3 regions of the Bradyrhizobium sp. RDI18 genome follow, and region 2 is predicted to be linked to each of the others. Evidence: riboswitches for the same ligand, from Rfam matches in the RefSeq annotation. Region 2 holds a riboswitch; each other region holds the start of a gene.
The links. A riboswitch is a leader RNA that binds a small molecule or an ion and turns the genes downstream of it on or off. The one in region 2 is predicted to bind S-adenosylmethionine.

Region 1 (3,273 bases), 4.1 Mb from region 2:
CGACGCCTGTTGTGTGGCTACGCGCGTAGCGAGCTCACGCCTTCTCCAGCGCCTGCGCAAAGTCCTCGATCAGATCATCCGCATGCTCGAGCCCGGCCGAGAAGCGGATAAAGCCTTCGCTGATGCCGAGCTCGGCGCGCGCCTCCGGCGTCAGCCGTTGATGCGTCGTGGTCGCAGGATGGGTGACGAGGCTCTTGCTGTCGCCGAGATTGTTGGAGATGCGCGAGATCTGCAACGCATTGAGGACCCGGAAGGCGGCCGCCTTGCCGCCCTTGACCTCGAAGCCGATCAGCGTCGAGCCGCCGCGCATTTGCTTCTTCACCAGCTCCGCCTGCGGATGATCGGCGCGGCCAGGATAGATCAATCGCGCAATCTTCGGATGGCTTGCCAACGCCTCGGCGATTTTCGCCGCGTTGTCGGTCTGCGCCCGTACCCGCACGCCCAGCGTCTCCAGTCCCTTGAGCAGGACCCACGCGTTGAAGGGCGAGAGCGATGGCCCGGTCTGGCGCATGAAGTTGTGAATGTGCTCTGCGATGAAGGCTTCGGACGAGAGAATAATGCCGCCGAGGCAGCGCCCTTGACCGTCGATATGTTTGGTTGCGGAGTAGACCACGACATCGGCGCCGAGCGAAAGCGGGCTCTGCCAGATCGGCGTGGCAAAAACGTTATCGACGACCAGCCGTGCGCCGCCCTTGTGCGCGATCTCGGCAATCGCCGGAATATCGAGCACATCCAGCGTCGGGTTGGTCGGGCTCTCCAGGAAGAAGGTCTTGGTGTTGGGCCGCAATGCGCGCTGCCATTGGGCGAGATCGAGGCCGTCGACCAGCGTCGTTTCGATCCCGTAGCGCGGCAGGAGGTCCTGCACGACGTAAAGGCACGAGCCGAACAGGGCTTTCGAGGCCACCACATGATCGCCGGCCCTGAGCGGTGCGAGGATCGCGGTCGTCACCGCGGCCATGCCGGTGGCGGTGGAGCGAGCAGCTTCCGCGCCTTCGAGCTCGATCATTCGGCGCTCGAACATTGAAATCGTAGGATTGGAATAGCGCGAATAGATAAAGCCGGGATCCTCGCCCTTGAAGCGCGCCTCGCACTGCTCCGCGCTGTCGTAGACATAGCCTTGGGTGAGGAACAGCGCTTCCGACGTCTCGCCGAATTGCGAGCGCAGCGTGCCGCCATGGACGAGGCGGGTTTCGGGACGAAAACGCTTGGTAGAACCAACTTCAGACATGTGACCTCCGTCGTGACCACCGGAAAATGGTCACAAAAAACCGGCCTGGAAGAATTTCCACAGGCCGGGATCACACGTGTCCCCGGCCTGTTTAGCTACTTATTTAACGTGGCTGCAAGCCGGCCGGCTCAAATCACCACGGGATAAGTCATGCTGATATTCGCTTGCGCCCTTTCAGTCAAGGCAGCCATCGGATAACCCCTAAAAGCCCATATTTACGAGGTTTGGATGATATTTGGGCATCCAGGGCCACCTCAGAGGACCGCGCCGTGTCGTTCACGCTTCCGCCCGACGGTAACGGAATTCTACCCGACCGCATGATCGCGGCGATGGCGGATGCGGGCCTCATCTTGCCGGCCTATCCCTTTGTCGAGAGCCAGATCCAGCCCGCAAGCCTCGATTTGCGCCTCGGCGACGTTGCCTATCGGGTACGCGCGAGCTTCCTGCCTGGGCCGGGCGCGACCGTTGCCGAGCGCATCGACGAACTGAAGCTGCATGAAATAAATCTCTCCGACGGCGCGGTGCTGGAGACCAATTGCGTCTACATCGTGCCGCTCCTGGAAAGCCTGGCGCTGCCGCCGGAGATCGTGGCCGCCGCCAATCCGAAGAGCTCGACCGGACGGCTCGACGTCTTCACCCGCGTGATTGCCGACGGCACCCGTCGCTTCGATATGATCGGCGCGGGCTATCACGGCCCGCTCTATGCCGAGATCAGCCCGAAGACGTTTCCGGTGCTGCTGCGCGAGGGCTCGCGGCTATCACAAGTGCGCTTCCGCACCGGCGACGCCATCCTCAATGCCGACGAGCTCGACGCGCTGCATGGCGCCGAGCGCCTGGTCGATATCGATGACGCCGATCTCGCCAATGGCGTGGCGCTGTCGGTCGATCTCTCCGGCGAGAACACAGGCGGATTCGTCGGCTACCGCGCCAAGCGCCATACTGGTGTGGTCGATATCGACCGTCGCGGCGGCTATGCGGTCGACGAATTCTGGGAGCCGATCCCGGCTCGATCAGACGGCAGCCTCATCCTCGATCCCGGCGAGTTCTACATCCTGGCCTCGAAGGAGGCCGTGCAGGTGCCGCCGGATTACGCCGCCGAAATGGTGCCGTTCGATCCCCTGGTCGGCGAATTCCGCGTGCACTACGCCGGATTCTTCGATCCCGGCTTCGGCTATGCCGGTGCCGGCGGGCAGGGCGCGCGCGCCGTGCTCGAGGTGCGCTCGCGCGAGGTGCCGTTCATCCTCGAACACGGCCAGATCGTCGGCCGTCTGGTCTACGAGAAAATGCTGTCACGGCCCGATGCGATGTACGGCCAGCGCATCGGTTCGAACTATCAGGCGCAGGGCTTGAAGCTCTCCAAGCATTTCCGGGTCTGACCGCTTGCGCGGATCGCACCTCAGTCACGGACATCAGAGATGAACTCGCCGATCTGCGCAATCGCCTGACGGGCTTCAGGCAACACTGGCACGAACAATTGCCAGACGTGCGGCATGCGCCGCCAGATCTCGAGTTTGCTGCGCGGATTGTGCGACTGCAGCTTCTCCGCCATGCGGACAGCGTCGTCCCTGAGAATTTCATCGCTGCCGACCTGAATAAGCACCGGCGGCAATCCGGCGGGATCGCCGTAGAGCGGCGAAGCATAGGGCGTACGCGGATCGGCTCCGCCGAGATAGAGCTTCGCCAGGTCGGGGAGATCCTCGACATTCAGCATCGGATCGGCCGCTGCATTCGTCTTCAGCGAAGCGCCGGTCAGGGCAAGGTCAGTCCAGGGCGACAAGGCGACGGCCGCGGCCGGAAGCAGCTTGCCATCGTCACGCAGCCTCAACAGCAGGCCCAGCGCCAAGCCGCCGCCGGCGGAATCTCCCACCACGAACAATTGACGGACGTCGGGGGCATTGCCGGCAAGCCAACGATAGCTCTCGACCGCATCCTCAAGCGCCGCCGGAAAGACATGCTCGGGAGCCAACCGGTATTCGAGCGCCCAGACGCGGGCTTGCAAAGCGTCGGCAATCCGCCAGAGGAAGTGCCGGTAATGGACCGGTGCG
Region 2 (3,273 bases):
GAGGGAACGGCGGTGAGCGGACATCGGCAAACGCCAATTCGATTGTTGTCAATTGGCTCTCGTAGAAGGATTTCCGGGCGCGAAATTGCCGTGGTCGGGCGGCAATATTGGAGCGGCCAGCGTCTCTGCCGCCGCAAGTGTTAGGAAATCTCAATCGCGCCCCGTAGTGCCAGCTCGCGGTCCAGACTTGAGCCGTCGTGTTGCCGCTCTCAAGCGCTGTATCTCTTCGTCCATCTTTTCAGCTTCCTCTTCAAGCCGCATCATCTTCGATTTTTTCGGCGCGTCATTGCGGCGCAGCTTCTCGAGGACCTTACCGACGGAGAGTTTATTTATTTCGGCCATCGTATCCTCCTCTGCACCACGCGGGCGCTTAAATGCAAGCTTGAGAGTCTTGTTCAGCTAGACCCGCCGGATTTAGTACGACGATATCGCGCTGAATGAGCCGGCGATGACGGACTAACTGAACGATCGGGAAGCGGACCTCTGACCTATGAGCTGACCGGCTCCGCAATCGTACTCACTAATTTGTCTGGTGATATTGTCCTATGGGACAGTGTGGGTTGTCGGTTTGTGGCGCGACCCCAGCCCGCTTGCTACCCGTCCACGGAGAGAACGACGGACCGGGGTGGCCACCAGACAAACCGTGGGGTTCGCCAGCAGAACACGATCGCACCGTCCGCGCTGCGCAGCGAAGGTTTTTTGATCCTGCAATTACGTGCTATTACCTGTGACGATAATGGGACTTTATTCTCATGGCGGTTTCTTACCTCAGGGTTTCAACCCTAAAGCAAGGGCGTTCTGGTCTCGGCATTGAGGCGCAGCGTGCCGCCTGCGCGCGCTTTGCCGATGTCGAGGGGGTCGAGATCACCGCCGAGTTCGTCGAGGTGGAGACGGGCAAGGGAGCGGACGCGCTTGATCGATGCCCGCAACTCGCCGCCGCGCTGGAGGCGGCTCGCAAGCTAAAATGCTCGATCGTCGTCGCTAAGCTCGACCGGCTGTCGCGTGACGTGCATTTCATCTCCGGCCTGATGTCGCGCAAGGTGCCGTTTGTCGTGGCTGAGCTGCCAGGGGCCGCCCCCTTCCTCTTGCACATCTACGCAGCTCTTGCAGAGCAGGAACGTCGCATGATCTCGGCTAGAACAAAAGCAGCGGCAGCGAAAGCCAGAGGTGTTAAGCTCGGTAGCCCGACTGCTGCCGCAACGAACAGGCAGGCCGCCGACCAGCACGCCGAGTCGTTGCGCGATATCGTCGAGCCGATCAAACACCTGTCGACCCGGAGGATCGCCGCCGCGCTCAACGAGCAAGGTGTCGAGACATCGCGAGGAGGTCGATGGCAGCCGATGACGGTTGCGCGCTTACTCGACCGCCTCGGCCTCAAGGCATGAACCTAGTTGGTTGTTTTCGCTGGCGTGAACAGTTTCTCGATGTGCATTGAATCTGGAAAAGCGCGTCCAGGTACCTTGGCTCGGCCCACCGGAGGGGAAAATTTCCGAGAGAAGCATGCTTATTTGAACAAATACCCCCGGCAAATCCGCCATTCCCCAAAACCCACCCCGGTTTTCGTATTATCGGTACGGGCAGTGGTGTATTCGCCTCAGGCGAACTCTGGCTCCGCGGTCGTTCCGAGCCCGCCTGAAAGCCGTTGGAAGTGAAGCAAAGCATTCATTTGCGCTACCATCCCGCGGAGGGAAAAATTTTCGGTTTGAGAACCGTTTTGCCACTGTTCTGTTCCTCACGTTGACACTACGAGTGCCTATGGTAGCGATGCCTTACATCCTGAGAGGGCCTGACGGCTCCGCCAACCAGCCTTAGACCGGCAACGGTGGCACGACGATGTGGCCCGCATGGGCAACAGTAGGTCGCCAGTCCTCCAGATGCGTGTGCCATTCTGGAGGATTGTTTATGCTGCAATCTCGACGTGGATTTCTAATCGGTGCCGGTGCTGTCCTGACGACGGCGTTCGTAAGGGATGCCCGTTCCTTCATTCACCGGACGAGTCAGCCTCTGTTGGCGTCACCTTCGCAGGTGGTCGACACCATGTATTGGCATGAGATTCCCGGCGAGGGCTATCAACTTACGCTTGGCCCGTGGAGGTTCGCGCCACCCCCGCCGACCTGGCGTCAATTCTTTATCCGCGAGGGCATTCCGCATCGGACCGACAATGAGGTGGAGAAGATCTGTTCCTCTCACTGCATTGAACCGGGGGATTTCGACAAGCCGGTCCAAAGGCGCTACTGGGAGGATTGGTTTGACATCACAGGCGGACCGCTCGCGAGGGCTTATCACCTGCTGAAAACAATTGATCTCGGCCCGGAGCGCGCCTCTGGGCGCGGACCGCTCCTCGAATTCAATGTAGGGTCCCATCCCGGCGACAACACCCATTACGTCAATGCGAAGGACATGCTTTCGCTGTCCCTTCTGCAGGCGCGGCTGATTGCTCTCAAGCTGCCGGTCAAGATCGTGGAAGGCGAGTAGTTCTTGATGTGGATCAAGGCCCGAATGAGACAGCGAACCGCAATCTTGATCGGTGAACATTAGCTCAGGGCACTCCAATGATAGAGTATGCCATTTTGATCGTCATGGTGGTCTTCGCCATTGGTTTTGCGTGGTTGTGGGTCATCGAGCAAAGGAAAAGGCAAAAGAGAAAAGCGCTTGAGCAAAAGGGGATCGAGCGATAGCCGAAGATCCCTCAACGCGGGCTCTCAACAGGGATGCTGCTCCCCTGACTCTCAGGCGACGCTGAGATGGCCAAGTGACTGACGCTAAGGATCAAGAAGCAGGTAGGGACGTTACGGACACCCACGGAGGGGAAAAATTTCGACGTGAAACAGCTTTTTTGTACAGGGCGACCTACCCACCGCGCGCGAGGTTATCGACCGGCTCGAGGGGCGCGCTGCTCAAACCGTCGAGTACGGCGACAAGCCCCTCGAGGAGTTGACCGACAGCTAGCTTCTCGAGATCGCGGCTGGCGCGTTGCGCGACAATGATCCGGTGCTTAGGGCACTGCCATCGCCTCTCAGCCTTCGCACGGGCCGCACAGAGCGACGTGAGGAGCGGCGCACAGGTACAACTACCGGCACGGGTACAGGTACAACTACCGGCACAGGTAAGTAATTCCACTGGCTCGACGAAATACAGAGCACTCCTCGCGTGACGGTCCAGCCGCTGGACGGGTTAGCCAAAAAGCACTGTCGGCTGGAACTTGATGCATCGCCGAGCGGTCTGAATTTCTGCCTCAGTCGCGCCCTTACTTCGAGCCCACGCCTCAGCAGC
Region 3 (3,273 bases), 2.7 Mb from region 2:
CGCCCTGCACCACGGCGAGGCCCTTGGCGACGCAGCGGTTGACGCCCTCGCGCGACAGCTCGATGCCGCGGCCATCGATGCCCCGGCTCTCCAGGAGCTGCAGTAATTCGCCGTCGCCGCAGCCGACGTCGAGCACTTTTGAGCCGGCCGCAATCATCTCGGCGACGAGGAGATGATCGGTGCGATATTTACCGGTGCGATCGGGCGCTATGCCGCCGAGCGGCAACGCTTGCTCCTGAAGGGCCATATCAACCGCCTGTACCGTCAAGGCCGCGCGCCTTGCCCGCGGATTCCAGGAAGGCGCGAGAAATGTCGAAGAACTCGGGCACGTCGAGCAGGAAGGCATCGTGGCCGCGGTCGGTCTCGATCTCGGCGAACGACACCCGCGCGCTGGAGGCGTTCAGCGCATGCACCAGCGCGCGCGATTCCGAGGTCGGAAACAGCCAGTCGGAGGTGAACGACACTACGCAGAAGCGGGTCTTGATGCCGCGAAACGCTTCCGCCAGCACGCCGTTATGGTCGGCGGCGATATCGAAATAGTCCATCGCCCGCGTCAGATAGAGATAGCTGTTGGCATCGAAGCGCTCGACAAAGGAAGAGCCCTGATAGCGCAGATAGCTTTCGACCTGGAAATCCGCATCGAACGAAAACGTCGGCAGTTCGCGATCCTGCATCCGCCGCCCGAACTTGCGATGCAGCGCGGCGTCGGAAAGATAGGTGATGTGCCCTGCCATCCGCGCCACCGCCAGTCCGCGATGCGGATGCGTGCTGCGCTCGAAATAGCGCCCATGATGCCAGTCCGGATCAGCCATCACGGCCTGCCGGCCGAGTTCGTGAAATGCGATATTTTGCGCCGAATGGCGCGTCGAGCAGGCGACCGGCAGCGCCGAAAACACCCGTTCCGGATAGGCTGCCGTCCATTGCAGCACCTGCATGCCGCCCATCGATCCGCCGATCACGCATAACAATGTTTGGATGCCCAGCCGGTCGAGCAACATGGCCTGCGCGCGGACCATGTCGGGGATGGTGATGATCGGAAAATCCAGTCCCCACGCCTTGCCGGTCGCCGGGTTGGTCGAGGCCGGACCGGTCGATCCCATGCAACCGCCGATCACGTTCGAACAGAGGATGAAATATCTGTCGGTATCGAGCGGGCGCCCCGGACCGACCATGATTTCCCACCAGCCGGCCTTGCCGGTCAGAGGATGCACGTTGGCGACATGCTGATCCAGCGTCAGCGCGTGGCAGATAAGGATCGCGTTGGAGCGGTCGGCGTTCAACTCGCCATAGGTCTGGTACGCGATCTGGAATGGCGCGAGATCGATGCCGCAATCGAGCCTCAAGGGCTGCTCGATGCCGAATTTGGCCACCGGCGAGGTCGGATGATCGGCCTCGTGGGCGCGGTCCTCGCTGTGAATCGACGGACTGGGTACCGACTGCAATGGTGTCATCCCGACCTTCCTCCTCGCGGAGGTCCTTACAGACAGAAATCAGGCCGTAAAAAACCCGGCCTGAACGAAAGGTTCGGCCGGGATCAATCTGTCCCCGGCCTGTTTAGCGAGTTGTTTAACGTGGCTGCAAGCCGGCCGGCTCAAATGACCACGGAATGGAACAAAGCTAGTCCGAAGCAGGTCCCCCGTCAAGGCAGCCGTATGGTTAACCCTGCGGCGATCATGGCGGACCTGACGTTTCTCTTTGCTTTCGACGGCCGTCTTTTCTAATCAATGCCCTTGCTGGGTGGTGATTTCAGACCGATCCGGCGCTGAAGGTTTTAACATGTCCAAGGCACCCCCGGCTCCGCCCTCGCTGCAGGAATTGCGCAAGGAGATCGACGCGATCGACGAGCAGGTCCATCGCCTCTTGATGGCGCGCGGCGACATCATCGACCGGCTGATCCAGGTGAAGCAGACCCAGGAGGTGGGGTCGGCGTTCCGGCCCGCGCGCGAGGCCAGCATGATGCGCAGCCTGGTCGAGCGCCATCGCGGCATCCTGCCGCTCGATACCATCGAGAGCATCTGGCGCGTCATCATCTCGACCTTTACTTACGTCCAGGCGCCGTTCTCGGTGCATGCGGACGTCTCGGTCGGTGAGCCCGCGATGCGGGATTCGGCGCGGTTTCACTTCGGCTTTGTCGTGCCCTATGTCGGCCATTTCAGCGCACAGGCCGCGGTTGAAGCCGTGGCGAAATCGAAGGGCGATCTGGCGCTGGTCTCGGCGGTCTCGAGCCGCACGCCGTGGTGGAGCGCGCTGGAAGCCGAAGGCGCGCCAAAAATCATTGCCCGGCTGCCGTTCCTCGAACGCGCCGATCATCCGGCCGCGCTGCCGGTGTTCGTGATCTCGCGCGTGGCCGATGATGCCATGGTGACGGAGGTGCAGATGTGGAGCGTCCGCGTCTCGGGGTGGAACGCCGATATCGCCCGCGCGCTCGCCCCGCTCGCCGAAATCGTCGCCGTGCCCGATACCGCTTTCGACGGCGCGGCGCTTTTGGTATCGGATGCCGGCACCGGGTTCGAAAAGATCAAGACCGCCCTGATCCAGGCCGGCGCCTCGGTGCGCTCGTCGGCTCTCGTCGGCAGCCACGCAACACGCTATACGGTGCCCCCGAACGGGTCGGCGAAGCCTTAAACGCTGCCCGAAATTCCGGAGTTGAAGATGAACCGCCCCGTGCCGAATCCCGGCATTCTCGATATTGCGCCCTACACGCCCGGCAAGAGCCCGGTGCCGGAGCCGGGCCGCAAGGTGTTCAAGCTGTCGGCCAACGAGACCCCGTTCGGGCCGTCGCCGAAGGCGATCGAAGTCTACAAGGACGTGGCTGATCATCTGGAGGATTATCCGGAAGGAACCTCGCGCGTGCTGCGCGAAGCGATCGGCCGCGCCTACGGGCTCGATCCCAACCGCATCATCTGCGGCGCCGGCTCGGACGAAATCCTCAACCTTTTGGCGCACACCTATCTCAGCCAGGGCGATGAGGCGATCTCGACCGCCCACGGCTTCCTGGTCTATCCGATCGCGACGATGGCGAACGGCGCCAAGAACGTTGTCGCGCCCGAGACCAATTTCACCGCCGACGTCGACGCCATTCTCGCGCGCGTGACGCCGCGCACGAAACTGGTATGGCTCGCCAACCTGAACAACCCGACCGGCACCTACGTGCCGTTCGACGAGGTCAAGCGGTTGCGCGCCGGCCTGCCGCCGCATGTGCTGCTGGTGCTCGACGCTGCGTACTCCGACTACGTGTCGCGCAACGATTACGAGCTCGGACTGGAGCTGGTG

Region 1: linked by a shared signal. The riboswitch ahead of ACFXS9_RS36715 (O-succinylhomoserine sulfhydrylase) and the one ahead of ACFXS9_RS16740 (hypothetical protein) in region 2 are both predicted to bind S-adenosylmethionine.
Region 3: linked by a shared signal. The riboswitch ahead of ACFXS9_RS29765 (homoserine O-acetyltransferase) and the one ahead of ACFXS9_RS16740 (hypothetical protein) in region 2 are both predicted to bind S-adenosylmethionine.

The regions. Positions count from the first base shown of each region.
Region 1 covers NZ_JBICRN010000008.1:5,729,742-5,733,014, forward strand. The annotation lists gene ACFXS9_RS36715 (O-succinylhomoserine sulfhydrylase) at 35-1,228, opposite strand; SAM riboswitch at 1,299-1,378, opposite strand; gene ACFXS9_RS36720 (2'-deoxycytidine 5'-triphosphate deaminase) at 1,498-2,604, shown strand; gene ACFXS9_RS36725 (alpha/beta hydrolase) at 2,625-3,273, opposite strand, start outside.
Region 2 covers NZ_JBICRN010000008.1:1,612,689-1,615,961, reverse strand. The annotation lists gene ACFXS9_RS16750 (hypothetical protein) at 151-342, opposite strand; gene ACFXS9_RS16745 (recombinase family protein) at 753-1,385, shown strand; SAM-I-IV-variant riboswitch at 1,767-1,866, shown strand; gene ACFXS9_RS16740 (hypothetical protein) at 2,026-2,475, shown strand.
Region 3 covers NZ_JBICRN010000008.1:4,291,666-4,294,938, forward strand. The annotation lists gene metW (methionine biosynthesis protein MetW) at 1-247, opposite strand, end outside; gene ACFXS9_RS29765 (homoserine O-acetyltransferase) at 249-1,451, opposite strand; SAM riboswitch at 1,534-1,613, opposite strand; gene ACFXS9_RS29770 (chorismate mutase) at 1,777-2,625, shown strand; gene ACFXS9_RS29775 (pyridoxal phosphate-dependent aminotransferase) at 2,653-3,273, shown strand, end outside.